DNA from 3 places in the Paenibacillus spongiae genome. Region 1 is predicted to be linked to each of the others. Evidence: predicted binding sites of a transcription regulator. Region 1 holds the regulator's gene; each other region holds the start of a gene.
The links. Region 1 encodes CtsR, which represses protease genes until heat stress. Its sites were predicted from a motif close to ATGGTCAATAAAGGTCAAACA; they were not measured.
Positions count from the first base shown of each region.

Region 2: the regulator CtsR is predicted to act here: its motif matches at 6,732-6,752, upstream of clpP (ATP-dependent Clp endopeptidase proteolytic subunit ClpP).
Region 3: the regulator CtsR is predicted to act here: its motif matches at 3,829-3,849, upstream of clpP (ATP-dependent Clp endopeptidase proteolytic subunit ClpP).

Region 1 is NZ_CP091430.1:6,991,160-7,001,938, forward strand. It holds gene disA (DNA integrity scanning diadenylate cyclase DisA) at 1-27, opposite strand, end outside; gene radA (DNA repair protein RadA) at 39-1,406, opposite strand; gene L1F29_RS31505 (antibiotic biosynthesis monooxygenase) at 1,651-1,998, opposite strand; gene clpC (ATP-dependent protease ATP-binding subunit ClpC) at 2,130-4,607, opposite strand; gene mcsB (protein-arginine kinase McsB) at 4,610-5,650, opposite strand; gene mcsA (protein-arginine kinase activator protein McsA) at 5,724-6,245, opposite strand; gene L1F29_RS31525 (CtsR family transcriptional regulator) at 6,647-7,108, opposite strand; gene L1F29_RS31530 (TolB-like translocation protein) at 7,431-8,627, shown strand; gene L1F29_RS31535 (hypothetical protein) at 8,694-9,953, shown strand; rRNA gene rrf (5S ribosomal RNA) at 10,245-10,361, opposite strand; rRNA gene L1F29_RS31545 (23S ribosomal RNA) at 10,467-10,779, opposite strand, start outside.
Region 2 is NZ_CP091430.1:317,646-328,424, forward strand. It holds gene L1F29_RS01495 (ROK family glucokinase) at 102-1,052, shown strand; gene rapZ (RNase adapter RapZ) at 1,243-2,130, shown strand; gene mgfK (gluconeogenesis morphogenetic factor MgfK) at 2,139-3,125, shown strand; gene whiA (DNA-binding protein WhiA) at 3,132-4,061, shown strand; gene L1F29_RS01515 (HPr family phosphocarrier protein) at 4,169-4,438, shown strand; gene L1F29_RS01520 (SIMPL domain-containing protein) at 4,623-5,405, shown strand; gene L1F29_RS01525 (sporulation histidine kinase inhibitor Sda) at 5,507-5,812, opposite strand; gene clpP (ATP-dependent Clp endopeptidase proteolytic subunit ClpP) at 6,047-6,628, opposite strand; tRNA gene L1F29_RS01535 (tRNA-Arg) at 6,797-6,871, opposite strand; gene L1F29_RS01540 (sugar-binding transcriptional regulator) at 7,099-8,157, shown strand; gene gap (type I glyceraldehyde-3-phosphate dehydrogenase) at 8,236-9,240, shown strand; gene L1F29_RS01550 (phosphoglycerate kinase) at 9,502-10,683, shown strand; gene tpiA (triose-phosphate isomerase) at 10,744-10,779, shown strand, end outside.
Region 3 is NZ_CP091430.1:4,895,806-4,906,584, forward strand. It holds gene lonB (ATP-dependent protease LonB) at 1-548, opposite strand, end outside; gene ispG (flavodoxin-dependent (E)-4-hydroxy-3-methylbut-2-enyl-diphosphate synthase) at 668-1,783, opposite strand; gene clpX (ATP-dependent protease ATP-binding subunit ClpX) at 1,880-3,136, opposite strand; gene clpP (ATP-dependent Clp endopeptidase proteolytic subunit ClpP) at 3,161-3,748, opposite strand; gene tig (trigger factor) at 4,146-5,447, opposite strand; gene L1F29_RS22240 (hypothetical protein) at 5,542-6,444, opposite strand; tRNA gene L1F29_RS22245 (tRNA-Gly) at 6,638-6,711, shown strand; gene L1F29_RS22250 (hypothetical protein) at 7,171-9,084, opposite strand; gene L1F29_RS22255 (hypothetical protein) at 9,072-9,617, opposite strand; gene L1F29_RS22260 (hypothetical protein) at 9,610-10,779, opposite strand, start outside.

The DNA.
Region 1 (10,779 bases):
AATTTCTAGTTGATTAGGCTCTTTCATCATCTGCCCCCTTATCCGAGTGCTGCCGCAAGCGCCTGCGCAACCGTCTCTACGCCTATAATTTCAATGCCGGTGGGCGGACTCCAGCCCTTCAAGCTCTTCTCTGGCATAATGATACGCTTGAAACCAAGCTTCTGGGCTTCCTTCACCCGCTGCTCCGCACGCGACACGGCACGCACTTCGCCAGTCAAGCCGATCTCGCCGAATACAACGTCGAACGGTCTGGTCGGCGCGTCCCGAAAGCTCGAAGCGATACAGACCGCCACCGCCAAATCGACGGCCGGTTCATCCAGTTTGACACCGCCGGCTACGTTCAAGTAAGCGTCCTGCGTCTGAAGAAACATCCCCATCCGTTTCTCCAGTACCGCAATAATAAGCGACAGCCGGTTATGATCGATGCCCGTCGACATCCGGCGCGGTGACGGGAAATTCGTTGTAGCGACAAGCGCCTGCAGCTCCACGAGCACGGGACGTGTCCCTTCCATGCTTGCCACGACGGTTGACCCCGACACGCCGAGCGGCCTCTCGGACAGGAACAGCTCGGACGGGTTGCTTACTTCCCGGAGACCTGCCTCCCCCATCTCGAAGATCCCGATTTCGTTCGTGGAGCCGAAACGATTCTTCACGGCACGAAGCAGCCGGTAGGAGTGATGCCGTTCTCCCTCGAAGTAGAGCACGCAATCCACCATATGCTCGAGCAGCCGCGGGCCTGCGATCGCCCCTTCCTTCGTCACGTGCCCGACCAGCACCGTCGCAATGCCCCGTACTTTGGCGACCCGCATGAAGTGAGCCGTGCATTCCCTTACTTGAGAGACGCTTCCGGGTGCGGACGATACGCTGGGCTCATACACCGTCTGTATGGAATCGATAACGAGAAAATCAGGCTGGACCGATTCAATGGCCTCATTAATTTGCTCCATATTCGTCTCACATAATACATACAGCGTATCGGTCAATGCACCGAGCCGGTCCGCCCGGAGCCTTGTCTGCTTGACCGATTCCTCGCCGGAAATATATAAGACGGTTAAACCTTTTACAGCCAGCGCATGCGATGTCTGCAAGAGGAGCGTCGATTTGCCGATCCCGGGGTCGCCGCCCACCAGTATAAGCGACCCTGGAACCACACCCCCGCCCAGCACCCGGTTCAATTCCTGTAAGGCGGTTTCAATACGCGGTTCCTGACCACTATCTATGTGTATGATGGAAAGCGGCTTTTCTTTCGTCTGAATGAGCGAAGAGCCCTGTCCCTGCGTCTTAACGACCGTTTCTTTCTCTTCCACCATGGTGTTCCATGCACCGCAGCCCGGGCATTTACCCAGCCATTTCGGAGACTCCGTGCCGCAGTCGGTACACGCGAATTTTGTTTTAAGTTTTGCCATCGACGGCTCCTTTTACGATTAATGCTACCTTCAAAGTTTACCATTTATTCAAGTCCGGTTAAAGCCTCTAGCTTGAAAAATAGGAATAAACGTTCGTTTCTTGCCATGATAATGAATGATCCATCTAAAATTTAATATAATCTTTAACAATCAAGACCGGTAACCCGGGATAAACGCCAAAAAAGTCCCTTCTTCGTCGTAGACGCAGAAGGAACTTTAGTGGATGTACGAGAACAATTTGTCGTTATGCATCTGCTCCAGCAAGGCGGGATACAAGCACACGGTGCGTCGTCATCTTCGAACCCAGCATCACGCTTTCGCCCTGCGGCGCTCCTGACTGACCTCCAGCCCCTGACCGGGATGCATGCGCCTGCTTGAAATTATCGCTGTTCACCCAGCCTTCGAAAGCGGCCTTGTTCTCCCAAGTCGTGCTTACCTTCAGCTCGTCGTACTCTTCCAGGCCTTCCGTAAACAATACCTCCATACGCACGAAACCCGGCTGCTGATCCACGCCCTTCGAACGCTGAAACCGCATCGCGACCTCTTCCCCGTGGCCCTTCTTCACTTTAATCGTATTCATAACGATGATCACAGATATCCCTCCCTGCTTAACTTGTCTCTTCTAGTTTATCAATCCTTCGGAGCAGAAACAAATAGGAGCCGGTCAACCTGGCAACAACACAACAAGGTGCCCCCGATCGGGGGCACCTTGTATGCTGGAAATTAGGCTCGGTATTTCGTTGCAGGCTCTCCCTCGGCGACTTCGCCCGTCAAGGGTTCCTTATGCGTAACGGTCAATTCGCCATTCTTCTCGTCAATGACGAGCGTGTCGCCTTTGCTAATTTTACCCATCAGCAGATCTTCGGACAACCGGTCCTCGATATGCTTCTGAATCGCTCTACGCAGCGGACGCGCTCCGTATTGCGGATCGAAGCCTTCCTTCGCAAGGAAATTCTTCGCCGCGTCGGTAAGCGTGAAGTCCACTTCCTGCTCGCGCAGACGCTTGCGCAGCTCGTCGGACATCAGCGTTACGATTTCCGCAATGTGCTCTTGCTCCAGCGCATGGAACACGATCGTCTCGTCGATCCGGTTCAGAAACTCGGGACGGAAGCTCTTCTTCAGTTCTGCAAGCACTTTATCCTTCATCACATTGAAGTCATGCCCCGCATTCTGGACGGCTGTAAAGCCGAGCGAAGAATTTCGTTTAATTTGATCGGCGCCAACGTTTGAAGTCATAATAATCAAGGTGTTGCGGAAGTCGACCACTCTGCCCTTGGAGTCCGTCAGACGGCCATCCTCCAGCACCTGCAGCAGAATATTGAACACTTCGGGATGCGCCTTCTCGATTTCATCAAGCAGCACGACCGAATACGGTTTGCGGCGAACCTTCTCTGTCAGCTGGCCGCCTTCCTCGTAACCGACATATCCCGGAGGCGCCCCGACAAGACGGGAGGTCGAATGCTTCTCCATGTATTCGGACATATCGATACGAATAACCGCGTTCTCGTCGCCGAACATCGCTTCGGCGAGCGCCCGTGCCAATTCCGTCTTCCCGACACCGGTCGGGCCGAGGAAAATGAACGAGCCGATCGGACGCTTCGGATCCTTCAGACCTGCACGCGCACGGCGGATCGCACGCGATACCGACTTGACTGCTTCAGATTGGCCGATTACGCGATCATGCAGAATCTCTTCCATTTTTAGCAGCCGCTGCGTTTCTTCCTCCGCCAGCTTGCTCACCGGAATGCCGGTCCAGCTTGCAACGACCTGCGCAATATCCTCGGTCGTTACCTCGGAGTCCGTGCGCCCTTGTTTTTCTTTCCACTGGTTTTTCGTCAAGTCGAGCTCTTCACGGATTTTTTGCTCCGTGTCGCGCAGTGCGGCTGCCTTCTCGAACTCTTGGCTTTGCACCGCGGAATCCTTCTCCTTGCGGATATCGTCCAGACGGTTCTCCAGCTGCTTGAGATTAGGCGGTACCGTGTACGACTTGAGCCGGACTTTGGAAGAAGCCTCGTCGATCAGGTCGATTGCTTTATCCGGCAGGAACCGGTCTGTAATGTAGCGGTCGGACAGCTTAACGGCTTGCTCGATCGCCTCATCGGTAATTTTCACGCGGTGATGCGCTTCATAGCGGTCACGCAGGCCATGCAGAATTTGAATCGCTTCTTCCGGCGATGGCTGGTCGACTGTGATCGGCTGGAAGCGGCGCTCAAGAGCCGCGTCCTTCTCAATATATTTGCGGTATTCGTCAAGCGTCGTTGCCCCGATGCACTGCAGCTCACCGCGGGCAAGCGCCGGCTTCAGGATGTTGGAAGCATCTATGGCACCTTCGGCGCCGCCTGCTCCGATCAGCGTATGCAGCTCATCGATGAACAAGATGATATTCCCGGCTTGACGGATTTCATCCATAATTTTCTTCAAACGGTCTTCGAACTCGCCGCGATACTTCGTGCCTGCGACGACCGAACCCATATCCAGCGTCATCACGCGCTTATCGCGCAGCGTCTCGGGAATTTCGCCGGCAATGATTTTTTGAGCCAGTCCTTCGGCGATGGCCGTTTTACCGACGCCAGGCTCACCGATCAGCACCGGATTGTTCTTCGTCCGGCGGCTGAGAACCTGGATGACGCGCTCAATTTCCTTGCTGCGCCCGATAACTGGGTCCAGGTTGCCTTCCTTCGCGTATGCGGTCAGATCCCGCGCAAGACCGTCCAGAGTTGGCGTACTTACATTCGACGGCGAGCCGTGATTGCTCGATACCGCTTCACTGCTGCCAAGCAGCTGCAGCACCTGCTGGCGGGCTTTGTTTAGGCTGATCCCCAGGTTGTTCAGCACTCTGGCGGCCACACCCTCGCCTTCGCGAATGAGGCCCAGCAGGATATGCTCAGTCCCCACATAGGTATGACCCAGCTTGCGGGCTTCATCCATGGACAGCTCAATAACCTTCTTGGCACGCGGTGTATAGGCAATATTCGTAGGCTGCTCTTGACCGCGGCCGATTAGCGTTTCCACTTCGTCCTGAATCTTCTCCAAACTTAAACCGAGACCGATCAGCGCCTTGGCGGCGATGCCTTCCCCTTCCCGATTCAAGCCAAGCAAAATATGCTCTGTACCGATATTGTTATGACCGAGACGAACCGCTTCCTCCTGTGCAAGCGCAAGCACCTTCTGCGCACGCTCGGTGAATCTTCCAAACATCATGTTCACACACCCCCATGATCGGATTTACGCCCCAAATGCTGGCGGATTAATTCTGCACGCCGGATATCCCGCTGATCCATGTTCAGCTTCTCATTGAATGTATGCTGAAGGAAACCCGGCTGTGTTAATACCATTAATTCATTCATGACCTGCGGCGACACATCCCGAATTAAGCCGAGATCGATCCCCAAGCGAACATCGGATAGCCGCTGAGCAGCTTCCTTCGAATCCATGATCGATGCATGCGACAAAATCCCGTAGGACCGGAACACCCGATCCTCCAGCCGCACCCGCGACTCCTGCTGCATCATCCGCTCGCGCGCCGCCCGTTCATGCTCGATAATTTGTTTGGCAACGCTGTGCAAATTATCGATGATTTCATGCTCAGACTGCCCGAGTGTAATTTGGTTCGAAATTTGAAACAGATTGCCAAGCGCCTCGCTGCCTTCGCCGTACATCCCGCGAACAGCGAGCCCGACTTGTGTAATAGCCGACAAAATGCGGTTAATTTGCTGCGTCATCACAAGCGCCGGCAGATGCATCATGACCGATGCCCGTATCCCCGTTCCGACGTTTGTCGGACAGCTTGTTAAAAACCCGCGGCGTTCATCAAACGCGTAATCGGCCTCTTCTTCGAATATATCGTCAATGCGGCTCGCTAGCTCCCAGGCCTCGTTAATTTGAAAACCGGGATACAAGCATTGAATCCGCAGATGATCCTCTTCATTCACCATGATGCTGACCGATTCGTTATCGCTCAGAACGAGTGCGCCGCACCTCGACTCATTCGCAAGGTTAGGACTGATGAGGTGCTTCTCGACCAGTACTCTTCGCTCCAGCTCGTTCAGGTCGGATAACGGGATCGTCTCGAATCGGCCGATCTCATTCAATCGTCCCGAATTACCGACTGACGTCAGGCGCTCCATGACTTCCTGCGATTGTTGATTGGTTGCAAGCATCGGAAACGGATGCCCTAGCAGGTTTCGGGCAATGCGAACGCGGCTGCTGATTACAATATCGGCATCGGGTCCGGTGCCCTGCATCCAATCGCTAAGCGCATGCTGTGTAAATGAACGATTCGACAAGGCGATTCCTCCTTCCTTCACTGGCGACGTGTTAGGTCTCGGCGACGCTTCGCTCCAATTCGCGGATTCGGTCGCGGATCTTAGCCGCATGCTCGAATTCCTCGCGTCCTATCAGGTCGTGAAGCTCATGTCTAAGATTCTCGATCTCGCGCTTCAGCTGAATTTGTCCGCCTGAACGCTTCGGAACCTTCCCGACATGAACGGTATTCCCATGAACACGTTTCAGGATCGGATCCAGCTTATCGCCGAATTGGTCGTAGCAATTGCTGCAGCCGAACCGTCCCATTTTGCTGAACTGTCCGTACGTCAAACCGCAATTATCACACCGCAGTGCCTGCGGTTTGGCGCTCAGTCCGCCGACACCCCCAGGGGTCTCGAAGTCGAGCAGGCCGGAAAGAAGACTATGGATGGAAAATCCGCTTGCAGGGCTTGCGAGACCTTCGCCCTTCTCCCTTGCGCATGATTCGCAAAAATGAAATTCCGTTTTCTCCCCGTTGACGTTTTTCATGAAATGGAGCGTCGCCGGGCGCTTACCGCATTCTTGACAGATCATAAGTCGCGTAATCCCTCCTAAAGTTTCGCGGACGCAAAACTCAATATCGAAATCATACGCTTAAAAGTTTTGCGAAGCAAAACTCACTTCGTAAGCATAAACTTAAGTTTTGCGAAGCAAAACTCACTTCGCAAGCATAACCTTAAGTTTTGCGGAGCAAAACTCACTTCGCAAGCATAACCTTAAGTTTTGCGGAGCAAAACTCACTTCGCAAGCATAACCTTAAGTTTTGCGGAGCAAAACTCACTTCGCAGCATTGCCCTAAGTTTTGCGGAGCGAAACTCTTCGTAAGCATTAGCTTTCGATTTGCAATACCATGCTCACTTTGTAAGTATTACCCTAAATTTTCGCGAAGCAAAACCCGCTTCGAAAGCATAACCTGTGCTGCGGAACATAACCACTTACTTCGCAAGCAGCGTAATGAGCATTGCCTTGAGCAGTCTTGCGCGAACCTCGTCACGCGTAGGCAGTATCAACGCAATGGCTTCACGCGATACCGCTGCCCGCAGCAAATTAGCTTCCCGTTTGGAAATCAGCTCTGCTTCTTCCAGTTGATAAATTATGCCTTCCGCAGCCGTTTGATCCACCTCGGATCCGATCGTTTGTGCGATATGCCCTTGAATCATCTTCAGCGTAGGCAGTTCGACGCGCTGGATCCGGATGTACCCTCCGCCGCCTCGTTTGCTTTCAACGAGGTAACCTTTCTCCAGCGTAAAGCGGGTACTGATCACGTAATTGATTTGCGACGGAACACATGAGAACCGGTCTGCCAAATCGTTGCGCTGAATTTCGACCGCGCCTTCTGGGCTATCCTGCAGCATATGCTTCAAATACTGCTCGATGAGATCGGAAATGTTGCGCATTTCACTAACCTCCTTACTGCTGACAGAAACTACGTTGAGCATCTTGAAAAATCAAAAAAGTCTAATTAATCAGATTTCATTGACTTTGACTTTCTTTGACTTTAACTTTATTATACGCGTTTTTACCAAAAGGTCAAGAGGATTGCCATCAAATCCTGTCTCCTTTTTAGCTTTAGCGGTTGGCGGGCATTTATACGTATCCGGCTTATGCAACCTTTATATTCCACTCGCCGTCTAGTAGTCATTCCCATAAGTAACGCCAAGAGTTTCCGGCCTTCCCCGGTTATCGTCGAAACAAACTGATCTACAAGGAGGCACCGCCATGAAGAAGACGTCCCGCTCAGCCGGTCGTCATTGGAAGCAATGGATCGGCGCTGCTGTTATAACGCCTGTACTGCTCGGCGGATTTTCAGAAGCTCCTTTTGCCGCTCCTCTTTCCGCACAGGCAGAACAAGCAGAGGGTCAGTCAAGCAGCGCCTTATCATGGAGCTATTCATATGCTTATGAAGATCAACGTACAGGTACCGTACTGGTTAATGTCTATAATAATGGTGAAAGCCGTATTCTTATGCGAGACGCCGAGGGCGCTTGGTCGAAGCTTCCGTCCAGGTATACGCAAGTATGGAATCTGCCCGGTTCATCAGCCGCCGCAATCATACCTACCTATATGATTGCACGAAATGAATTCGATAACCTTTACTTCAACTTCGAACGGCAAGCAATCGTGAGCGGCGGCCTTTATGAATGGTCACCCTCCCAAGCCTACGGCATACGCAAAGAAAGTCCCTATACGTTTCCACCGAACAACTTCTTGCTATTCAAAGATCAGAAATCCGGCGTTATCCGCCAAATGGATGTTTCACCCTTCGATTACCGCCGCCTTCAATGGTTGAAGGATGGTTCATTCGTGACCGACCGATTCAACGACGCGGCCCAGGAGAACGAGATTGTTATTGGGCGTCCGGACACGGGAACGGTCAAACGTTTAATGCTGGGAACAATTCGCCGTATTAATGCAGACGCCGGCCTCATCGCATTTGTGAAGAATGAACCTGGGCGAATCTGGTATATCTACAACCTGTCTACAGGAAAGGAACGGACGTTGGTCAGCGAATCCGAGAAGTTGGCATTATTCCCGGAGCCCGTTCCGTCCGATGATCCGAAAGCCGCGATCACACTGTCTTTGCCTGACGTTGATCGGCTGCCCGAGTTCAAACCCGCCTTCGAATATGCGAATGAAGCCGTTCTGAATATTAATGATCAACAGTATGCCCTTCCTTATGCCTTTATTGGCGGGAACAGCGTATACGTGCCTGTCCGTCCTCTGATTGACGATTTAGGTCTTGAAGTGACGACGAACAAGTCTCCGCAAGGGAATTCCTACACCATCCAACGGGCAACTGCAGCCATCACGATAAAGAGTGATGAGGTGCATATCTACAGCGACCGGCTGTTCATAAATACGGGCCATTTACAAAAACTCGGCTTCCATAATCCGGTCGTCGGGTGGATCAATTGAGCTTCATGCGGATAATTACTTGAATAGAATGTTTTTATCTAAACTAGGGAAGGTCGTGTCCGCTACATGAAAGTCGCATTAAAAAGTCGGTTGCTGCTTGCCGCTTCTATCGCCGTTCTCACCGCTTCTCTGCCAATGACTATACCTTCAGCAGCGTCAGCCGCATTTTATCTCAATGACTCAAATCCCCTTGCAGCCTGGACAATCCATTATTCCTTCGCCTTCAAGGATCCGTGGACAGGAACGCTATTTTTCAACGCTTCTAACGATGAGGGCGAGAGATATATTATTTTCAAAGAGAAGGATAGCACCTGGAGCAAGCTTCCCAAAGGCTATAATTTCGCCTGGAAGAACGGCAATGAGTCCCTTGCCCGCATCGACTTGTCGCATTCCGTCCTTGAACAATATAAGCCAGTAACCGCTCCCCTGTTCGGCACACTCTTGTATGACAATACCGATAATACGTTGGTCTATGGCAAGCCATATACGATTTCACCAGGACGGGGTTATGCCTTACGGGAACAGGAAGATTACATATCAACTGACAACGGGTCGCAACGGCAGTTCAGCATCTGGTTAAAGGATCGCAAGACCGGCGTCATACGTGAAATTTGGCGGAGCAGCCAGCGCGGCGAATATCGGTTTCATTGGACGAATGACGACAGACTCCTCTCTCAGCGCTATAATCAGGACACAAGAACGGTGGAAATTACGGAGTACAATCCTTCTACCGGTACGTTTGAGCATCTGCTCGACGGACAGCTTTGGCGAATCAATCCGAAGACCAACGAGATTCTGTATGTGGACAATACACCAAAACGGAAAGTATGGATATACGATTTGAAGACCGGTATTAAACGGCTTTCCAAAGGCGTCGTCGAGGAAAATACGCGATTCGCCGCAGAGCCCGCGCCAATGGAAGTCACGGTTACCCCGCCGTCCGATCTGGATGTGCGGTCACTTCCGGAAGTGGAGCCCCAGTTCGTTCACGCCAACGAAGCGGATCTTATCGTGGATGGAACAAGATATTCATTGCCTATGGCAATCGTAAGCGGCATTAATAATTTCGTCCCTTTAACATCCATCATGAACGAGATGAACATCGCGCTATCCTCCGGATCCGCCGGTCCTGCCGCCAAGCGAACCTATCAGCTTACATACCGCGGTCAATCCCTAACCATAGGCGAGAACGAAATGCGTATTTACGATAATCGGATTTTTGTTAGTATCGCGCTGCTCAAACAACTGCTTCAAACCGATGATATGCAACTGCAGTGGTTACCCCCTTTAACCGGCAGCTCTAGCTCAGCCACCCCGGCATCCTAAATAAAATGAGGCCTGATCCATGCGGAGGTTGATCGCATAGATCAGGCCTCTTTCCAAATATTCTCTCTCCTGCGGGTTTCGTTTGTTGGATTTGTCCGATCAGCTGCTGCAAGAAAGCCGTGATGGCTTCTACATGGCCGGATTGGTGGCAAACGTTCTTGAAGCCATCCATGAGATCCTGCACCTTATACTGATCCGCTTTTGTCATCTTATATAACTTGATTACTGTGAAAGAAAAGAGTACATCTATAATCAACAAAAAACCGACCGCAAATGCGGTCGGTTCCTCGTGCTTGGCGACGTCCTACTCTTCCAGGACCCTGCGGTCCAAGTACCATCGGCGCTGAAGGGCTTAACGGTCGTGTTCGAGATGGGTACGCGTGGTTCCCCTTCGCCATTACCACCAAACGTTTCAGGTGTTTTGTTACACCTTCAAAACTGGATACGAGTTTGCGTAACTCTTACATCTAAAGCATATGCTTCCGAAGCAGACTTTCACTCCGTGAAAGCTTGTAGGATAAGCCCTCGACCGATTAGTATTCGTCAGCTGCATGCATTACTGCACTTCCACCCCGAACCTATCAACCTGGTCGTCTTCCAGGGGTCTTACTAAATTGGGAAATCTCATCTTGAGGGGGGCTTCGCGCTTAGATGCTTTCAGCGCTTATCCCGTCCGTACATAGCTACCCAGCGGTGCTCCTGGCGGAACAACTGGTACACCAGCGGTACGTCCATCCCGGTCCTCTCGTACTAAGGACAGCTCCTCTCAAATTTCCTACGCCCACGACAGATAGGGACCGAACTGTCTCACGACGTTCTGAACCCA
Region 2 (10,779 bases), 940 kb from region 1:
AAGCGAAGCTCAAGCCTCATGCATTACCTTGACCTAATGAAGACGTTCAATTATAGTTGGAACTGAAGCAACACTACCATTATTGTAGAGGTGGACTTGGCATGTCTGAAAAAATTGTAGTCGGCGTCGATATCGGCGGTACCACGATTAAAGTCGGTATTTGCGATACGAACGGCGAACTGCTCCATACCTATGAAGGACCAACCGAAACGGAGAAAGGTTCGGATGCGGTATGTGATAATATCGCCGCCTACGCCCGGCTCATCGTTGAAGAATCGCCGTACAGCTGGGATCAGGTAGAAGGCGTTGGAATCGGCATTGCTGGTTTTATTGATATTCCGAACGGTATCATCAAGTTTTCGCCAAACCTGCATTTCCGTGACGTGCATCTTAAAACATTCTTGGAGGATAAACTCCAAAAGAAAGTGCTTATTAACAATGACGCAAACGTGGCGGCACTTGGCGAGGCTTGGGCTGGCGCGGGTCGCGATATCATGCAGTGCGTCTGCTTCACGCTGGGAACCGGCGTTGGTGGAGGCATAATCATCAATGGCCGCATTGTCGAAGGCTATGCCGGCGTGGCGGGCGAGCTCGGCCATATGTCGATCGTACCGGATCTGGAGGCGATTCAGTGCGGTTGCGGCAAGATGGGCTGCCTGGAGACCGTTTCTTCGGCGACCGGCATTATCCGGATGGCCAAGGACGCCGTAGAGCGCGGCGACCGCACCTCGCTGTCTTTCGTAGAGAATATCACGGCCAAGGATGTCATTGACGCGGCTAAAGCCGGCGACGAGGTGGCTTCGCGTATCGTGACGCGTGCGGCTTATTACTTGGGCAAGGCATTGTCGACCGTAGCGGTTGTGCTTAATCCGCAGCGCTTCATCATTGGGGGCGGCGTCTCGCATGCCGGCGAGTTTCTGTTTGAGCAGATTCGTGAAGTCTTCATCAAATCAACGCCTGAAATTATCGCCGAAGGCGTGGAAATCGTTCCGGCCATTCTCGGCAACAATGCCGGCGTTGTAGGCGCTGCCGGACTTATTATTCGTTCATAACGGGCCGTTGCTCTTTTTCAATTCATCCTATAGCGGGTAAATAAGGTTTTGCAGGCACGTAGAGTAGTTGGATGTTACGCAGCGTTAGTGCGCGCCGCCTCACGTAATGGAAGCGGCGCCGCCTGCGATGCAGCCGTCTCTTTCTGCGAACGGTTGGTTTTTCAAGCTGCGTTTTGTGGAGGTGTAGACGATGGATACGGGAACAGCGATGGCGAAGCTGGTTATTATTACGGGTATGTCCGGAGCGGGCAAGACGATCGCCGTGCAGAGTCTGGAGGACTTCGGCTTCTTTTGCGTCGACAATTTGCCGCCGGTGCTCATTCCGAAGTTTGCCGAGCTCATCGAGCAATCTAACGGAAAGATCGGCAAGGTAGCGCTTGTCATCGATCTGCGGGGACGCGAGTTTTTTACGGCATTGTCGGAGTCGCTCAGCTACATGAAGGATCACTACACCATTGGATACGAGATTTTGTTCCTGGATGCGACGGACAGCGTTCTCGTACAACGGTATAAGGAAAGCCGCCGGAGGCATCCGCTGGCGCCGGAAGGGCAGCTGCTGGAGGGCATTCAGCTGGAGCGCCGCATGCTGGAGGATCTGAAGGGCTGGGCCACGCAGGTTATCGATACAAGTAATTTGAAACCTGCGCAGCTGAAAGAACGTATCATGTCAAGATTCACAAATACAGATCTGAGTACGATCTCGATCAACATCACGTCATTCGGGTTCAAATACGGCATCCCCATAGACGCGGACTTAATTTATGATGTCCGGTTTTTGCCGAATCCGCATTATGTGGAGCATCTGCGCCCGAATACCGGTCAAGATCCGGAAGTTTACGACTATGTGATGAAGTGGCCCGAGACCCAGACCTTTCTGACCAAGCTGCTCGACATGCTTCAATTCCTGATTCCCCTTTACCGTAAGGAAGGGAAGAGTCAGGTTGTCGTCGGCATTGGATGTACGGGCGGCAAGCATCGCTCGGTAGCGATTGCCGAGTATTTGGGCCGCATGCTGGGAAGCAGCGATACGGAGCATATCCGTGTCAGTCATCGTGATGCTGATCGCGATCGGCACTGAGGTGGATGATGGAGAACAAGGTTAGGAAAGAGCGTCGACCCCGTATTGTCGTCATTGGCGGCGGTACGGGTCTATCTGTTATGCTGCGCGGCTTGAAGGAGAAACCGCTCGACATAACGGCAATCGTAACGGTAGCCGATGACGGCGGCAGCTCCGGAATATTGCGAAACGAGCTTCAGATGCCGCCGCCGGGCGATATTCGGAATGTGCTCATCGCGCTTGCCGATGTAGAGCCGCTGCTGTCGGAGATGCTGCAGTACCGATTCAACAATGGCACCGGTCTGGCTGGCCACAGCCTGGGCAATCTTATGCTTGCCGCGATGACCGACATCGCAGGCGATTTCGTGACCGGCATACGCGAGCTGAGCCGGGTATTGGCCGTGCGCGGACGTGTACTGCCTGCTGCCGGGCAGTCGATCGTGCTGCATGCGGAGATGGCCGACGGGACATTCGTAACCGGAGAATCGCTCATACCGAAGGCCGGTCAGGCGATTAAACGGGTATTCATCGAGCCGGAGCAGGTGGAGCCGCTGCAGGAGGCGGTGGAGGCGATTCGGGAGGCGGACGCGATCCTCATCGGTCCGGGGAGCTTGTATACGAGCATCATGCCTAATTTGCTGGTGCCGAAGCTAGCGGAAAGTATTGTTGAGTCAGATGCGGTTAAACTGTTTATATGCAACGTCATGACGCAGCCCGGCGAAACCGACAACTATACCGTGGGCGACCATCTGCAGGCCGTGTATGAGCATATCGGGCATCACTTGTTCGACTATGTGATCGTCAATGACGGTGAGATCCCGCCGCAGGTGCAGGAGAAATATGCGGAGAAGGGCGCTAAGGCGGTCCATCTCGACCTGGACGAGGTCACGCGCCGGGGGTATAAGGTTATAGCCGACAGGCTTGTATTGTTCCGGACGTACTTGAGGCATGATGCAGCAAGATTGAGCCATCATATTTATCAGCTTGTGGAAGACTGGATGAATCGAAAGGGGTGAGAACGGATGTCTTTTGCGGCGCAGACCAAAAAAGAACTAACGCTTATTGAAGCCGACTCCTGCTGCGAAAAGGCGGAACTATCCGCTCTCATTCGAATGAACGGCTCAGTCCAGCTGACGAACCGTAAAGTCATTCTTGATATTTCAACGGAGAATGCGGCGATTGCCAGACGGATCTATTCGCTTATCAAGAAGATGTTTACGGTCCATATCGAACTGCTTGTCCGAAAAAAAATGCGTTTAAAGAAAAACAATGTCTATATTGTGCGTATTCCGGTTAAAGTACAAGAGATATTAAGTGAGCTTCGGATCGTTTCGGAAGGCTTTATGTTTAATCAAGGCATCGATAAAAATATGCTTCGTAAGAGCTGCTGCAAAAAGTCGTATCTGCGCGGAGCTTTCTTGGCCGGAGGATCGGTGAATAACCCGGAAGGGTCATCGTATCATCTGGAAATTGCCTGCATGTATGAAGAGCATTGCAAAGCGCTCGTTGATCTTGCCAACAAATTCGATTTGAACGCGCGCTGCATTGAACGCAAGAAAGGGTTCATCTTCTACATGAAAGAGGGCGAGAAAATAATCGAGCTCTTGAGCATCATAGGAGCCCACCAGGCATTATTTAAATTTGAAGATGTCCGCATCATGCGCGACATGCGCAATTCCGTTAACCGGATTGTCAATTGTGAGACGGCAAATTTGAATAAGACGATTGGCGCCGCCGTTCGGCAAATCGATAACATAAAACTGCTTCAAAAAGAAGTCGGGCTTGAAAGCCTGCCGGAAAAGCTTCGTGAGGTAGCCGAAATCCGGCTGCTGCATCCGGATATGAATCTCAAAGAAGTCGGCGAAATGCTTAAAGGGAAAGTGAGCAAGTCAGGTGTGAACCATCGACTTCGCAAAATTGACGAGATTGCGGAAAAATTAAGGAACGGGTAGCATTAGGCTAGTGCTGTTATGGGAAAAGTGGTATAATAGTGACTAAAATGACGATAGCACTCGTGAACAATCTAACGAATGAATTTATTATAGGGGGTAAGGTTTCCATGACTAGGCATCCGGTTGTCGTTCGACTGAAAACAGGTCTCCATGCAAGACCGGCCGCACTTTTCGTACAGGAAGCGAATAAGTTTTCTTCCGAGGTATTCGTCGAGAAGGACGACAAAAAAGTGAACGCAAAATCGATTATGGGCATTATGAGCCTTGCCATTAGCTCAGGTACCGAGGTGACCATAAGTGCGGAAGGTTCGGACGCAGATCAAGCTGTAACCGCTTTAGTCAATTTGGTCAGCAAGGAAGAATTGGAAAACCAATAAACCTTGGCGAAAAAGCTCCCTTCGAGGGGGCTTTTTTAATTTTAACAATGATTTCTCCGCCGCCGGAGGACGGCGATCGTCTTTTCTTACCGATGACTGCATATTTCATGGCTAATGGAAGAGTTTTGCAACAATACTAGGAAAATGCACGTCTAGGGAGTAAACGATGAAGGAGATGATGAAGATGAGAGACGAAGAAAAGCGTTATCGGCGCCGCTCCATGCTGCTATTCGTGCCGGTGCTGGCTGCGGCCATCGGGATTGGAATGGTCATCGGAACGGGAGGCCCTAAACCGGAGGTTCAGGCGGCCGCAGCGGACGGAGGAGTGGAGAGAGGCTTGATAACCGTATCGGGCAATGGCGAGCTGCAGGTAGCTCCCGATGTAGCGTATATTAATGTCGGCATTGAAACGCGGGCAGCAATGGCTAAGGAAGCGCAGGCGAAGAATGCCAGTCAGTTCGCGGCTATGGAGAAGGTGCTGTACGATACCTACAAGCTGGCTAAAAAAGATGTGAAGACGATCAGCTTCTATGTTCAACCGGAATATAAATACAATGAAAAGGACGGGACGAGTAAAGTGACGGGCTATGTGGCGACCCATACCGTCCAGATTACGTCGCGCAACCTTGAAGGCATCGGTCAGCTGCTGGACAGCTTGTCGGCAGCGGGAGCGAATCGGATCGAAGGGGTGACCTTCAACACGGAGAAGCAGGAGCAGTATGAGCTGCAGGCGCTCGAGAAGGCGATGGCCAATGCGAAAGCGAAGGCGGAGACGCTGGCGAGGGCGGCCGGCCGTTCCATTAAGGGAGTCGCTGCGATCTCCCAAGGGAATGTGAGCAGCAATCCGATCTTCCAGCGGAATGTGGCCTTCGCAAGTGATGAATCGGCTGCAAATGCCAAGACGTCGATTCAAACCGGCGAAATTACTGTTACGACGAGCGTAAGCGTGGCTTATGAGATGCAATGAACAAGCAGCAAAGCATAAAAGGCAGGAGCCCTTAGGGCTCCTGCCTTTTATGCTTGTTTCCCACAGTGGGTGAGTAAGCAAGCTGCATCAAGCAGTTGTCGTTAGTTTCTTTCGTGTACTTCCAAGCCGCGTTGTTGGATTGCTTGTTCAATTAACGAGATAAATTCATTAGATAAACGCATGGCCTTCGCTTCGTGGTAGACCTCCACCAGATGGGTGTCGCTCAGAGGCCGCAGCAGCAGCGATTTGTCCTGCATCGGCAGGAACAAATTCAACGCTTGCGTATCTGCCGGCGTCTCGGATTCGTAGGGACGGTCATATTCAGACGAGTAGTGTGCGAAGACGGGCTCGGTATTAGTAGAACGAATGAAATTACGCACATTGGCAATTGGATTCGATAGTTTCATGAGGGTGCAACTCCGTTAAATAAGATTTCTTGAAACAGCCTAGACGTAGGCGGAAATGGAATCATTTAGTACATGATAGCATGAATAATTGAAGGAGTCGTTATGAGTTCAGCCGGGTGAATTTTTATTGACATATCACGCGAAGTGTGTTATAGAGAGGGGCTTACTTGGAGAGGCTGATGAAAGAGAAAGAGCGTCAACCGTATTACAACGGTTGACGCTCTGGTGGATGTCTTACAGTTTGTCGATGACCTTGTCGACCAGCCCGTAAGTTGCGGCTTCGGCAGCGCTCATGAAATAGTCGCGATCCGTATCCCGCTCGATCTTCTCAAGCGGCTGTCCGGTACGCTCGGACAAGATCCTGTTCAATGTATCGCGTGTCTTCAGAATATGCTTGGCACGGATTTCGATATCGCTGGCTTGGCCTTGCGCGCCGCCAAGCGGCTGATGGATCATCACTTCGCTGTTCGGAAGGGCGTAACGCTTGCCTTGCGCGCCTGCTGCAAGCAGGAATGCGCCCATGGAAGCGGCCATACCGACGCAAATCGTGGAGACGTCCGGTTTAATGAACTGCATCGTATCGAAGATGGCGAGACCTGCGGAGACTGAACCTCCCGGGCTGTTGATGTAGAGGGAAATATCCTTCTCCGGATCGTCGGCGGCAAGAAAAAGCATCTGTGCGATAATGGAGTTCGCCACCACATCGTTCACGGGCGTGCCCAAAAAGATAATACGGTCTTTCAGAAGCCGGGAATAGATGTCGTAGGCGCGCTCGCCGCGGTTGTTTTGCTCAATGACCATAGGTACGAAATTCATGTCTAAGTAGTCCCTCCTTAGTATGGTTTGTTAATTATGGAAGCTTGGCTTCCTAAGTTAGGTAATGTGCTTCAGTATAACCATCATAACGGAAAGCGAAACGAAAGTCAAAGATGGTCAAACATAGGATACAAAAAAACCGGCATAAGCCGATTATTCGTTGTATTATGGCGCGCCCGCGAGGGATCGAACCTCGATCTCAGGCTCCGGAGGCCTACGTCATATCCATTGGACCACGGGCGCAAAAGGGATAGCGAGGATTAGTATATCTAATAATCGGGAAAAAAGCAATATGGGCGAAAAAAATAATTTTGTGTAAATCGTGACAGCAAACGGTTTCATCGGCAAAACCCATCTTGCCCCGCGTTCTGCTTTGGAGTACAATAGCAGTGGGACTTAAAAAGATAACGCGGGACGCATTGTGTCCATGGTCTACGGATTTAATTTTGACAATGGAGTGAACGCGGAAGATGCAGTCTCTCATTGAATTGCAGCAACAGCTTGTGCCGGATATGCTCGCGGCGATGAAGAAGCGGTATCTCATTCTTCGCCAAGTGCTGCTATCCGATATGATTGGCCGCCGGATGCTGGCCGCTTCTCTTACGATGACGGAGCGGGTGCTGAGGGCGGAGACGGATTTCTTGAAGGCGCAAGGACTTCTTCATATCGATGCTGCCGGCATGCGGATTACGGATGCAGGCAAGCGGCTGTTGGAGGATATGGAGCCTTTCTACAAAGCGATGTTCGGCTTATCCGATCTGGAGACTCGCATTCGCCAGCGGTATGGCCTCAAGCAGGTCATGATCGTGCCGGGAGACTCCGATATTTCGCCGCATGCGAAGCGGGAGCTTGGACGTGCAGGATGCTCGGCGCTCCGCAAGGTGATGGAGAAGGACGATATCGTTGCCGTAACCGGCGGATCTACGCTTGCCCAGGTAGCAAGCCAGCTGACGACTCAAACCTCGCTTAAGGGAAATTGGTTCGTGCCCGCAAGAGGCGGATTGGGCGAAAGCCTTGACTACCAGGCGAACACGATCGCATCGACGATGGCCAAGCGGACCGGCGCGCAGTACAGGCTGCTGCATGTGCCCGATCATCTGGGGGAAGAAGCATACCAGTCCTTGATGCAGGAGCCGAATATCCGTGAAATCGTAGAAGTGATCCGTCATGCGCGCATTGTTATCCATGGTATCGGAGACGCAGTGGTTATGGCGAGAAGAAGGCGTGTGGACGAATCCGTTATTGAGGCGCTGAACGCAGAAGGGGCGCTGGCGGAAGCGTTCGGGTATTATTTTGACCGGAATGGCAATGTTGTACACCGCATGCCGACGGCCGGACTCCGGCTGGAGGATATTATGGCAACCGAGGTTGTCATCGCAGTAGCAGGCGGACGGAGCAAAGGCGAGGCGATCGCATCCGTCATGCGCTTTGGACATGACGACATACTGGTAACCGACGAAGCCGCAGCACTAGAAATCGCCGCATTGCTGGATGATGAAGAAGGTTTGGACATCAACGCGAGATCTTGACGTATGCTCGCAGCTCGGGGGCTGCGTTCGGACGTCTTGAGATAAATTTAAACATTACGTTACTAGGAGGAAAAAAAGATGGTTAAAGTAGGTATTAACGGATTTGGCCGTATCGGCCGTAACGTATTCCGCGCAGCTTTGAACAACCCAGAAGTCCAAGTGGTGGCTGTAAACGATTTGACGGACACGAGCACGCTCGCTCATCTGCTGAAATATGATACGACTCACGGCAAGCTGGACGCTACAGTAGAAGCGAAAGAAGGCGCGTTGATCGTTAACGGCCGCGAAATCAAAGTATTTGCTGAGCGCAACCCTGAGAACCTTCCATGGGGTCAAGAAGGCGTTGAAATCGTCGTTGAATCGACGGGTATCTTCACGGCGAAGGAGAAAGCCGAGCTTCACCTGAAAGGCGGCGCTAAGAAAGTCATCATCTCCGCACCGGCTTCCAACGAAGATATTACGATCGTTATGGGCGTTAACGAAGACAAATACGATCCAGCCGCTCATACGGTTATCTCCAACGCTTCTTGTACAACGAACTGCCTGGCGCCGTTCGCGAAAGTCATTAACGACAAATTCGGTATCGTCAAAGGCATGATGACGACCGTTCACTCCTATACGAACGACCAGTCCGTACTGGACCTTCCGCACAAGGATCTGCGCCGCGCTCGCGCTGCCGCAGAGAACATCATTCCTTCGTCGACGGGCGCTGCCAAAGCGGTATCCCTTGTACTGCCTGAACTGAAAGGCAAGCTGAACGGCATGGCAATGCGCGTTCCTACGCCTAACGTGTCGGTTACGGATCTCGTTGCCGAGCTGAAAGTGAACGTTACGGTTGAAGAAGTTAACGGCGCTCTGAAAGAAGCTGCAGACGGCCGTCTGAAAGGCATCCTGAACTACTCCGACGAGCCGCTCGTATCGAGCGACTACAATGGCGACCCGGCTTCTTCCACGATCGATGCACTGTCGACGATGGTCGTTGAAGGCAATATGGTTAAAGTTGTTTCCTGGTACGACAACGAGTGGGGCTACTCGAACCGCGTCGTTGATCTTGCCGCATACATCGCTTCCAAAGGTCTGTAATACGGACACCTACTGCGAAGGAGCTGCCCGTGCAGCTCCTTCTCGTTGGTTGATACGGAAGAAAAATGGTGGGTTAATTCACCGCGTATATAGATAAAGAGTCTGCTCCGGCTTGCCGAACGAGCCGGTAACAGGTATGGATAGGGCTTAAGTGGAATGATGAATAGATGGAACTAGGGCAGAGGCTTCCGATCTTCTTGCAAGAGCAATGCGGGAGCGGAGCATCTGCATGTTCCACCAAACCGAGGAGGATCTGCATCGATGAATAAGAAGAGTGTGCGCGATGTCGAGGTAAGCGGTAAGCGCGTATTTGTGCGTGTTGACTTCAATGTGCCGTTGGAGAACGGTGCGATTACGGACGATAAGCGGATTCGCGAAACGCTGCCGACGATTAACTACTTGATCGAAAGAGGCGCAAGAGTTATTCTGGCGAGCCACCTTGGCCGTCCTAAGGGGCAGGTTGTCGAGGAGCTGCGCTTGACGCCGGTTGCGGCGCGTCTGTCCGAGCTTCTTGGAAAGCCGGTTAACAAGGCGGATGCGGCGATAGGCGGAGAAGTGGAAGCGCTGGCTGCAGCATTGAAAGACGGCGAAGTGCTGCTGCTTGAGAACGTCCGGTTCTACGCGGGCGAAGAGAAGAATGATGCGGAGCTCGCGCAGTCCTTCGCGAAGCTGGCGGACCTGTTCGTGAACGATGCATTCGGCGCGGCTCATCGCGCGCATGCTTCGACAGAAGGCATTGCTCACCACCTGCCGGCCGTTTCCGGTCTTCTGATGGAGAGAGAGCTGGATGTGCTCGGCAAGGCGCTGAACAATCCTGAGCGTCCATTCACGGCTATTGTCGGCGGATCCAAGGTTAAGGATAAGATTGATGTCATTAACAAAATGATCGAAATCGCGGATAACATCGTGATCGGCGGCGGTCTTTCTTATACATTCTACAAAGCGCAAGGCTACGAAATCGGCAAATCGCTTGTTGATAACGAGAAGCTGGATCTGGCACTCGGATTCATTAACAAGGCGAAAGAAATGGGCAAGAACTTCCTTCTGCCGGTCGATATCGTGGTAACGGACGATTTCAGCGCCGATGCCAATACGAAGATCGTGGATATCGACGGCATTCCGGCTGACTGGGAAGGCATCGACATCGGACCGAAAACCCGTGAGATTTACGCGGACGTCATCAAGAACTCCAAGCTGGTCGTATGGAACGGACCGATGGGCGTATTTGAAATCGAACCGTTCTCGCACGGTACGCAAGCTGTAGCGCGCGCATGCGCGGAAACTTCCGGTTACACGGTAATCGGCGGCGGCGATTCGGCTGCTGCTGCGGAGAAATTCGGACTCGCAGACAAGATGGACCATATTTCCACTGGCGGCGGCGCCTCCCTGGAATTCATGGAAGGCAAGGCGCTTCCGGGCGTAGTTGCTTTGAACGACAAGTAATGGCATGCTGTTGAAGGCAGGTTAAAATATTCTTCAATATGTTGTTAGGAGCTGAAGAACATGCGGAAACCAATTATTGCGGGAAACTGGAAGATG
Region 3 (10,779 bases), 2.1 Mb from region 1:
AGCATGCCTCCATGCGCCTTTGTGACCGCACCCGGCTTCGGCTGCGGAATACCCGCCACACCCATAGCGCCGGCACCCTGGTAGATGGGGTCGTGGACCGAGCCGATCAACGGGTCGGCAATACCGCGCTCGTCAAACCGGGCCGTCGTGGCGTCTATTTCAGTGAACTTCGCTTCCTGCTGAAACGGCGACGCCGGATTCTTCTTCGCTTCCTCCAAGACGACCCGCGCCGCTGCAGTCTTCCCGACGCCGGGCGGCCCATAGATGATCACATGCTGCGGATTCGCGCTGCAGAGAGCCGCTTTGAGAGCCCGCAGGCCGTCCTTCTGGCCAACGATGTCATTCATCGTTTGCGGACGCGTCTTCTCCGACAGCGGCTTCGTCAGCGAAATGGAGCGCAGCTTGCGCAATTTATCCATTTCCTTGCGGGACTCTTTATCCACTGCGGTACGATTCGTCTTCTGACTTCTGAGCAGGTTCCAAAAATACAGTCCGATCACGATGGCAAAGAACACTTGAATCAGCATAAGAATTAAACTTAAGCTCATAGCGTATTTACTCCTCTCCAAAAAAAACATCCGGCATTACCGGGACTCATACTTGTCAGTATTGCCCCTTGCCGGATGGAATAATCGCTATGAGCTCGCAAATTTGCGCGAATCGCTCGTTATTTGGTTGAATCGTGATGCGCCTTGCGTCCCGGAATCTCACCCGTCTCCTCGAAGACGCGTACAATTTCGTCAATTTCCTTCTTCAGCTCGCTCAGCAGATCCGCTTCAGGTACTTTGCGGATCATTTCCCCATAACGGAACAGCAGGCCTTCGCCGCGCGCCCCGGCGATGCCGATATCCGCCTCGCGCGCTTCCCCGGGACCGTTGACCGCACAACCCAATACCGATACTTTTATCGGCACTTTAATGCTGCTGATGTACTCCTCTACCTCGTTGGCGATGGAGAACAGATCGATATCCAGACGGCCGCATGTCGGGCATGATACGAGCGTTGCGGCGTTCGTAATCAAGCCGAAGCTCTTCAGAAGCTCGCGGGCCACCTTCACTTCCTCTACCGGATCCGCGCTAAGGCTGATACGCAGCGTGTTGCCGATTCCCATTGCAAGCAATGCTCCGATACCCGCCGAGCTCTTGATCGTGCCGGAGTGAAGCGTGCCGGCTTCGGTAATGCCAAGATGCAGCGGGTAGCGGATGCGCTCCGCAGCCATCCGGTAGGCGGCTATTGCCATCGGTACGTCCGACGCTTTGAGCGACACGATAATATCGTGGAAATCCAGCTCTTCCAGAATCCCGATATGAAATAACGCGCTCTCCACCATCGCTTCCGGCGTCGGGTAGCCGTATTTCTCAAGCAGATGATTCTCAAGCGATCCCGCATTTACGCCGATTCGGATTGGAATGCCGCGTTCCTTACAGGCACGGACGACCATCTCGATCTTGTCCCGTTTGCCGATGTTCCCCGGATTGATCCGGACCTTGTCGATGCCGTTCTCGATCGCGAGAAGTGCAAGACGGTAATCAAAGTGGATGTCCGCAACAAGCGGGATATGAATCCGCTTCTTGATTTCCTTAATCGCAGCGGCAGCTTCCTTGTTATTGACCGTCACCCGGACGATCTGGCAGCCTGCCTCTTCCAACCGTAAAATTTCTGCAACGGTTGCTTCCACATCCGCTGTCTTGGTCGTACACATGCTCTGAATGATGACTTCATCGCTTCCACCGATCGTGTGGACGCCTACTTTAACCGGTACGGTATCTTTTCGTAAATACATCAGGTAACCTCTCCCATGAACGTCAAAGTCCACCTCTTTATAAGCGGCCTTATGAGCCGCTTGGCAGAGGTGGATGCGTTGACTGTATATAGTGGATCAGGCGCTTTCTTCTTTTTTCTTGCCCTTCTTCGACGTCAACTCAGGCATAATCTTATCCTGAACAACCTTCTCCGTTATCATGCAGTTGGCAACATCGTCGCGTGATGGCACCTCGTACATCACGTCCAGCATAATGCCTTCGATGATTGCACGGAGACCGCGAGCGCCGGTATTCCGTTTGATCGCTTCCTTGGCTATGGCATCCAGCGCAGCAGGCTCGAAGTCCAGCTTCACGTTATCCATCTCCAGGAGCTTCTGGTACTGCTTAACAAGCGCATTCTTCGGTTCGGACAAAATCCGTACCAGTGCCGGCTCGTCAAGCGGCTCCAACGTCGAGATGACCGGCAGACGGCCGACAAACTCCGGAATCAATCCGAATTTGAGCAAGTCCTCCGGAAGCACCATGGACAGGTATTCGCCGGCTTTCAAGTCCTTCTGGCCATCGCCCCCGGCATTAAAGCCGATCACTTTCTTGCCGATACGGCGTTTAATGAGCTGTTCCAAGCCGTCGAACGCGCCGCCGCAAATAAAGAGGATGCTCGTCGTGTCGATTTGGATAAACTCTTGATGCGGATGCTTGCGTCCGCCCTGCGGAGGAACCGAAGCAACCGTACCTTCCAGGATCTTCAGCAGCGCCTGCTGCACGCCTTCGCCGGATACGTCCCGCGTAATCGAAGGATTCTCCGATTTGCGTGCAACTTTATCGATTTCATCGATGTAGATAATGCCGCGTTCCGCTTTCTCCACATCGTAATCTGCAGCTTGAATCAGCTTCAGCAAAATATTCTCAACGTCCTCGCCGACGTAACCCGCTTCGGTCAAGGAAGTCGCGTCTGCGATCGCAAACGGCACGTTCAGAATCTTAGCCATTGTTTGCGCGAGAAGCGTCTTGCCGGAGCCCGTAGGGCCGAGAAGCAGGATGTTGCTCTTTTGAAGCTCGACATCCTCTATTTTGTTTTGCGAATTGATACGCTTGTAATGATTGTATACCGCTACGGAGAGCGATTTCTTCGCTTGCTCCTGGCCAATTACATATTGATCAAGAATGTTGCGGATATCCTTCGGCTTCGGAATGTCCTTGAGATCAAGTTCTTCCTCGTGTCCGAGCTCTTCCTCAACGATTTCCGTGCACAGCTCAATACATTCATCGCATATATAGACGCCGGGACCGGCAACCAGCTTGCGGACCTGATCCTGCGACTTACCGCAGAACGAGCATTTCAACTGGCCTTTTTCGTCATTGAATTTAAACATGGGATCACCCCTTCATTTCGTTGATTACAGAAGCGTAGAAGTTACGACCTTATCGATAAGCCCGTAATTCAGCGCCTCTTCCGCGCTCATGAAGAAATCACGGTCTGTATCGCGGTCGATTTTGTCATACGGCTGACCCGTACGATCGACGAGAATCTGGTTCAGCTTTTGTTTCGTTTTGAGAATCCAATCGGCATGTATCTTAATATCGGACGCTTGGCCTCGAACACCGCCGAGGGGCTGGTGAATCATAACCTCGCTGTTCGGAAGCGCGAGACGCTTGCCTTTCGCGCCTGCTGTGAGCAGCAATGACCCCATGCTTGCAGCCAAGCCGACGCAGATCGTAGATACGTCAGGCTTAATGAACTGCATTGTATCATAAATACCCATGCCAGCGGTAACTGAACCGCCTGGCGAGTTAATGTACAAGTGGATATCCTTCTCCGGATCGTCTGCCGCCAGGAATAGCAGCTGCGCAATGATGGAATTCGCAACATCATCGTCGATCGCACTTCCTAGAAAAATAATCCGATCCTTCAAGAGACGGGAGTAAATGTCGTAAGAACGTTCTCCTCGATTCGTTTGCTCAACGACAATTGGTACCAGATTCATGCGACCAACCTCCTTTAATGTGATGTGACTGAAAATGAATCATAAACGCCTCACTGCCTGAGCATAAGCTTTACACGTTAAGTATGACCCTTATTGGGCTGACTCCAAACCGGCGCGCAAGGAACGTTTTGGTTTCAAAGTCATTTTATCATGTTCCGGGAGCAATGTCATTTTTCACTGCTAAACGGTTCACGAAGCTTCAGTGTCGGTGTGCTCTCAACACTGAATATTACAGTATACGGCGGTGCCGCAATGATATGTATTGGGCTCAGCCCATTTAATCGGTTCTTGCTTATGTACCCGCCAGAATTCAATCCCTAGCTGAGTGAAAACAGGCACGCTAATACGTGCCTGCCCATTGAAAGAATGAGCCGTCCGAGGGACGGCTGCAGTCTCCTTACGCCACTTCCGTAGCGACTTTGCTGTTATCGAGGAGGAACTTGATCGTTTTGCGGATAATAAGATCCGCCTTCAGGTTCTCCAGGTTTCCGTTGCCGGAGAAAATCTCGCGGAGTTCTTCAGCAGGACGGTTGTACATAGCGGACAGTTTTTCAAGCTCTTCATTCAATTCCTGCTCGCCTGCTTCAATGCCTTCGTTCTTGGAAATTTGCTCCAGAACCAGATTGTTGCGAACGCGCTTCTCAGCGTCGATTTTCATTTGGCCGCGCAGCGCAGCCTCGTCTTGTCCGGAGAACTGGTAGTACAGATCCAGGTTCATCCCTTGCGAACGCAGACGGTTCTCGAAATCGCGGACGAGATAATCTACTTCGGCATCGATCATAGCTGCCGGAACGTCGATGTCAGCTGATTCAGCCGCTTTCTCTACAACCGCAACCTCGCGGGCTTGCTCGTTTTCTTTCTCCTTGCGCTCCGTAAGCTTCTTCACGAGATCTTCTTTGAACTCGTCCAGCGTATCGAACTCGCTAACGTCTTTGGCGAATTCATCGTCAAGTGCAGGCAGGTTCTTACGTTTGATTTCATGCAGCTTCACCTTGAACGTAGCCGCTTTGCCAGCCAGCTCGTCGGAGTGGTAGTTCTCTGGGAACGATACATTGATATCCTTGAAGTCGCCTGTCGCCATTCCGATTACTTGATCCTCAAAGCCCGGGATGAACGAACCCGATCCGAGTTCAAGGGAATAACGCTCGCTCTTGCCGCCTTCGAACGGCTCGCCATCGATGTATCCGTCAAAGTCGATAACCGTCATGTCGCCTTGCTCTGCAGCGCCTTCATCAATAACGACCAGCTCAGCATGACGCTGCTGCAGACGGTTCAATTCCGCAGTAACTTCTTCTTCGCTTACGCTAACGTCGGCGGAAGGGATCTCAAGTCCTTTATAATCGCCAAGCTTCACTTCCGGCTTAACCGTTACTTTTGCTTTGAATTTGAACGTTTGGCCTTTACCGAATTGTTCGATATCGATGTCCGGACGGTCGACTGGCTCGATTCCTGTTTCTTTCAGAGCGAAAGAATAAGCTTCCGGAAGCAGAATATCAATGGCATCCTGATAAAGGCTTTCGATGCCGAAACGCTTCTCGAACATAGCGCGAGGCACTTTGCCTTTACGGAATCCAGGTACGTTTACTTTCTGAACGACTTTCTTAAACGCCTTGTCCAGCGCTTCCGTAACTTGTCCCTCTTCGATCTCTACATCGATGGCGACAAGATTTGTGTCTATTTTTTCCCATGTTGCTTTCATGTTATGCTTTCCCCTCCAAATAAAATCACGCATTCATGCGCATAAGTTTCACGATTCATAAACCATTACATTATAATCAAGTTCAGCCGGAATATCAAGGCTCGCCACCGCTATCTTCACCATGAAATTGCGCTACGAGCCGCAAAGCCCGGCATGCTTGTTCGTACCGGAAGCGCAGGGCGTCCGTAATTCCGTATGTATCGCGCAGCTGGTCGTCATCCGATCTGCCGTATAATGACAGCTCCAGCGTCTGATGCAGCGCCGCTGCGAAGCAATCGACCGTATCTTCTTCGTCCCTGACCATCATATTGTAGATCGTCGTGCCATATAAACACTGCAGGCATTCCTTCCACAATTCCTTGGCAAAATGAGGAAGAGTCGAATCCAACACTTCCGTTACGGACTCTACCCTCTCGGCAACGAGATTTACGACGTCCGGGAAATCATCCATCGAGAGCGGCGTTTCTTCGATTTCCAGATCGACCGTTTCACCAAGCCGCTGGATTTGGATCCGGCCGGTTACTTCGCGCTTCCGCAAGCACTGGAGCGCTTTGAATTGGAGTGCCGGGTGCAGCTCGCTGCCCGTTAACCAGGACACCAAGGTCGTATCGACGTCAGGATGATCCAGATGAACGGCCCGTTCCAACGCAAGGACCTGCTGATCCACAACGGGATGATGCTGTATGATATACAAAATCTGCTCGACATACGCGTCGTCCTGCTTAACAGGCGTCAGCACCTGCTGCCGGATGGAGTCCTCGTCCTCATCATCCTCTTGCGAATCCATCATGGCGCCGCTCTGCGAGCTTCCTCCATTCGAATCGGGAAAAGCCATGTCCAGCCAAGACAGAAGATTGCCCCATTCCTCATAATGGCGCTGATCCTCGCCCTGGCACTTAAGCAGGAAGTGAAGCAATCTCTTGGCTTCTCCATACTGCTCCGCTTCGAGCATGCGGGTCAGCTGAATCTGGTATTGATCCAGCATGGTTGGAAACAAATAAACATTCTCTTTGTTGTCGCCTTGCGACGTTCTTGAAGTCGTAATGGAATCACCGCCTTGTATCAGGTGCTGCAAATGTTGAGATGCCGGGCCTTGTCCCCGGCGATCTATTTCGTTAACGATTATAACACTGTCTATTGTTGATTTCCATGAGACGCTATGCTATCATAATTCTACTCATAATCTTAGTGCGGGTGTAGTTCAATGGTAGAACGCCAGCTTCCCAAGCTTGAGGCGAGGGTTCGATTCCCTTCACCCGCTCCATAAAAAAATCAAAATAAGCCTTGATAATTAAGGCTTTTTCTTTTTTTATTATTAACTCATTTGGAGTTAATTTAACCATTTGGGGCCGGATTGGGGCCAAAAGCCCTAATGGATAAATTATTACTTCATAATACATAACCTTTATGAAAAACTCTGTTTCAATACCTGGCCCCCTGTCTCTCCCCGATCCCATGTTTTGAATAAGAGGATGGTGATTCCATGTGTCATCCTCATTTAACGTTAACAAGTGGGCAACTAATATGAAAAAAAAAAAAGCAGGCGGGGCTAACCCCCTGCTCTTTTTCATATTCAATCAATTTTTAGATACCATCAAGCTCCAGCGCCAATATGATTTTGTTTAAGTTATCTGGAGGCTTTTAGATTTATTATGTACTTAGTATTTCCTCCCTCAGACGAGCGTTCAAATGCCTCTACGAGCCACTAGGTCACTTAAAGTCGTTATTCCTTCGCTCGCCTCTTTAACAACCTATCTTCATCCGTTAAGGTATCCCTTACATACTCCTTAAATGCAGGAGGATATTTATTGATACCTGTTGTTAGTATAACTTGAAAATCAGGTTTTGTTTCAACTGCTGGGTCGGGAATTATTTTTTGTAAAACTCTGTCCAAGTTTTCATTATCAATTCCAAGATTCTCAGGAGTATCGATCAATAAGAATCTTGGAAAGGGAATGTCACTTTCAATAGACATTCTAAGTAACGTTAAAAAATACATGAACCGTTTCGGAACATTGGTGCTTGCCTGTTTGTATTCACCATCATTGATAATGGGCATATAATTCTCATCAATTACTGCCTTATTAATGTCGTCCGCCGTATCAGTCATCAAACTGTTATATATTTCATTAAATTGTTTCAGTTGTTTTTCTATTATGTCTTTCAGGATCCCCTCCAACATCAGAGCTCTCCTGAATTTTCTGCCGTACTCCTCATTCTTAGTATTAAATTGCTCTTCAAGTGATTCATATTTTTTTAATACAACATTCTTTTGTTCTAAGTCCTGTATTTTCGACTTCTCTTGTAAAATTTCATCATTTATGCGATTTAGTTCTGAGTCATTAGATAAAACGGCTACATCTTTCTCTATGTCATTTAAATGCGATGTTAATTTTTCTTTCTTTATTTCCAATACAAAAATAGCCTTATCAATATCATTTAGCTCTTCTTCGCAAGATTCTAAAGCGACATCTATTGTATCAACTGACTTTTGTTTGGATTTTAAAATATCAAGATATTCTTCAGAGCTATAAAAGAATTTTTCGTATTGGCTTTCATCAATTTCGGAGCCACAAATGCAATGGTTTTCTTTCCTATCTACCCTCAGTAAGCAACAAGGACATGTATTAGGGGAGAATAGATTTAGTTCCTCATGTGCAGAAATTATCTTCTTTAAATGAGTGACTTCTCGAATGAGATCCTCTTTTAAATCCACCAAGCTTCTATGCTCAGTTAAAACGTTCTGCTTTCTTTGTTGGAGCATAACGTACTCTCTTTCAATCTGTACGAGATCAGTCCGAAGTTGTGTTAGTTGATGGTTAAATTGCCTGGAGTCGATTTTTAACTTTTTCCTAGACTCACGGTAAATTTGCAACTTTTCGAGGTTTATATTTGCTGACATTAATTCTTTCTCTAATGCTTCTGTGGTTAAGTGAGATATATCATACCCCATATCTCTAACCATTTTTTCATAGTTGTTGAAAACAGATTTTGCGGTATCACGCTCGCGCTCTAACTTTTTTAACTCACCAACTAAGGAGTGATATTCTGAAAACTGATGACCTATAAGCAATTCAAAAATAACTTTACGGATTTGCAAAGAGTCGGCAATAAAATTATTATCCGTCCGATGCTCTTTATAAATCTTTCTCGGCACAGTATCTTGGTCATAATGTATAAGTCGATACAGATCGGGGAAGTTGATTTTAAATTTCCGTGAGCCTTGATAAATCTCAACTACTTCAATGTGTAATTTTGATAGGAACCAGTCAGAAAAAATTACTGGATTTGCTTCACCTCTATAAATCGCATAGGATTCAACATTCCCACTTGAATCAGTAACAAAGATCGTATTGTTATTAAAGTATCTTTTAAGTACATATTTTGAATCATTGATACTGATTTCCAATATGACGAAATTATCTTTATCACCGCATATCTCTTTATGGATTTCACTTTCATTACAGTCATACTGTCTTACATAAACCCCTAACCCATAACTAATCAGGTCACTAAAAGTGGTTTTACCCGAACCATTTTTACCCTCAATTATATTCAGACCCTGCTTTAATTCGGGGGACCTATACTCATAGTTCTCCCCTGAATAAAGTACTCGACTAATCATTAAACTTGCCATACCGTCACCCCCTTGTTGCCAAAAAATTGCTCCAGAAGCTTGCTAACTGTCAATGTTCTTATTCTTGGTGAGATTTCTCTCACCTTTTGTGTATGTTCAATTTCGATTTTATAAAGTGAGGTATCAAAAAAAGACTCCGGAATCTTGTCCTTCCGAATCCAAATATCAATCGAATGACGAGTTTCATTCTTTTGCAACTCTATGTATTCATTATGTTCCAATGCAAACAGGATTGAAGTTACTAATTTCAATTTAAGTCTGCTACTATAGTACGTTTCTCTAAGCAATTCAATTTCTTCGCTATTCGGTAAGTGATTTGAGTTGTTAAATCTAACAACGATGTCAAGAAGTAAATGGTTGGAGATAAAGGGAATGATATAAGTTAATTTTGTATAATCAACGAATCGCCTGTTTTCACTAATACATCCTAGAGTGTCTAAAAAGACTAGAATGTTATATGTAATGAAGTAGTAGTCATCCTCTTTGCTAAACATTATACGTTTTTTCACATCTAAGTTTTGCTTATTAGACATTTTCTCCACCTTCGTCAAACGCTAAAAAGCAGGAATCAAACAACTCTAGAATAGCGTTTTTTAGAGTATCTCTGTTACTAAATACGTAAGTGAAATCTTTAGACTTGTCAGCCAAATGAGCCTCAGCACACTCTTCTAACTGAACTAACCAATTGTCTATTACCTCTGGTGTTATTTCTTTTCCTTTATGCGCTTCTAATAAATCAAACATAAGACTTTCACAAGCTTCAAAAATCCTAAATTGATACGAGCCTCTATCTTTACTGTCAATTCTAGAAAGTTCTACTTTGACAGCTCCAATCTTTCTTGCAAAAATGCCCAACTTCCTCTTGTTGTAATTCTGGCATACAGCAACTATTTTAGCATCGATATTACGCTTATCTGTGGGAGGCGGGAGCTTTTCCCATTCCTCATATATTGGGTCATTACTTTTGTAGTTATGAGTGGCTACTTCCAAAAACTTTACTTTTACATCAGAATCACTTACCAAGCGAGCCAAAAAGTCCTTTATGTTTTCTTTTCGTTCGAACTCTTGTAGCAATGCACCTAAAACATATCCTTCTCTTCCATCTAATTTTGAGTTGTAAAACTTTGATTCTCTAATTTCACTTAAAACGGTTTCTTCTAGCTCTGCGTCATCTTCTTGTCCAAATTGCCAATCAATTCTATTAAGGAAATCAATCCAGTAGGTATCATTCCACCGTTCAATACTTTCCAAATACCCAGATTCATCTTTTTCTTCGTATTGGCTCCTATACTCTGCTAACAGGATTGTCTTTATAGCTGAAAGCAAATTGTGATCTGAGTAGTCACGTTCCATAAGAAGCTTTAAAATCGGCTTCTCTGGAAGTTCAACCCCCATTTCTTGTAAAGCCTTTGTATTGTATTCTTTCCCATGCTGAATATTCGTGTAAAAACCAAAATGTAAGTGAGTACTCAATTTATTAGAAAACCAGCTGTCCAAAAAAATGACTAGAGAATTTCTCACCTCATCGGTATTGAATGAAAAGGATTTTTTAGATGCGTAATCCTTATCCCCCTCCGAGTATTCACTTATTTTGCCATCAACCTCAACGGTTTTTGTATAGACGTCATCTAGATACTCTGTTGCGGCATATATTGCGACTTTATCTGATTCCTTCATTTTCTTTAATATTAATTG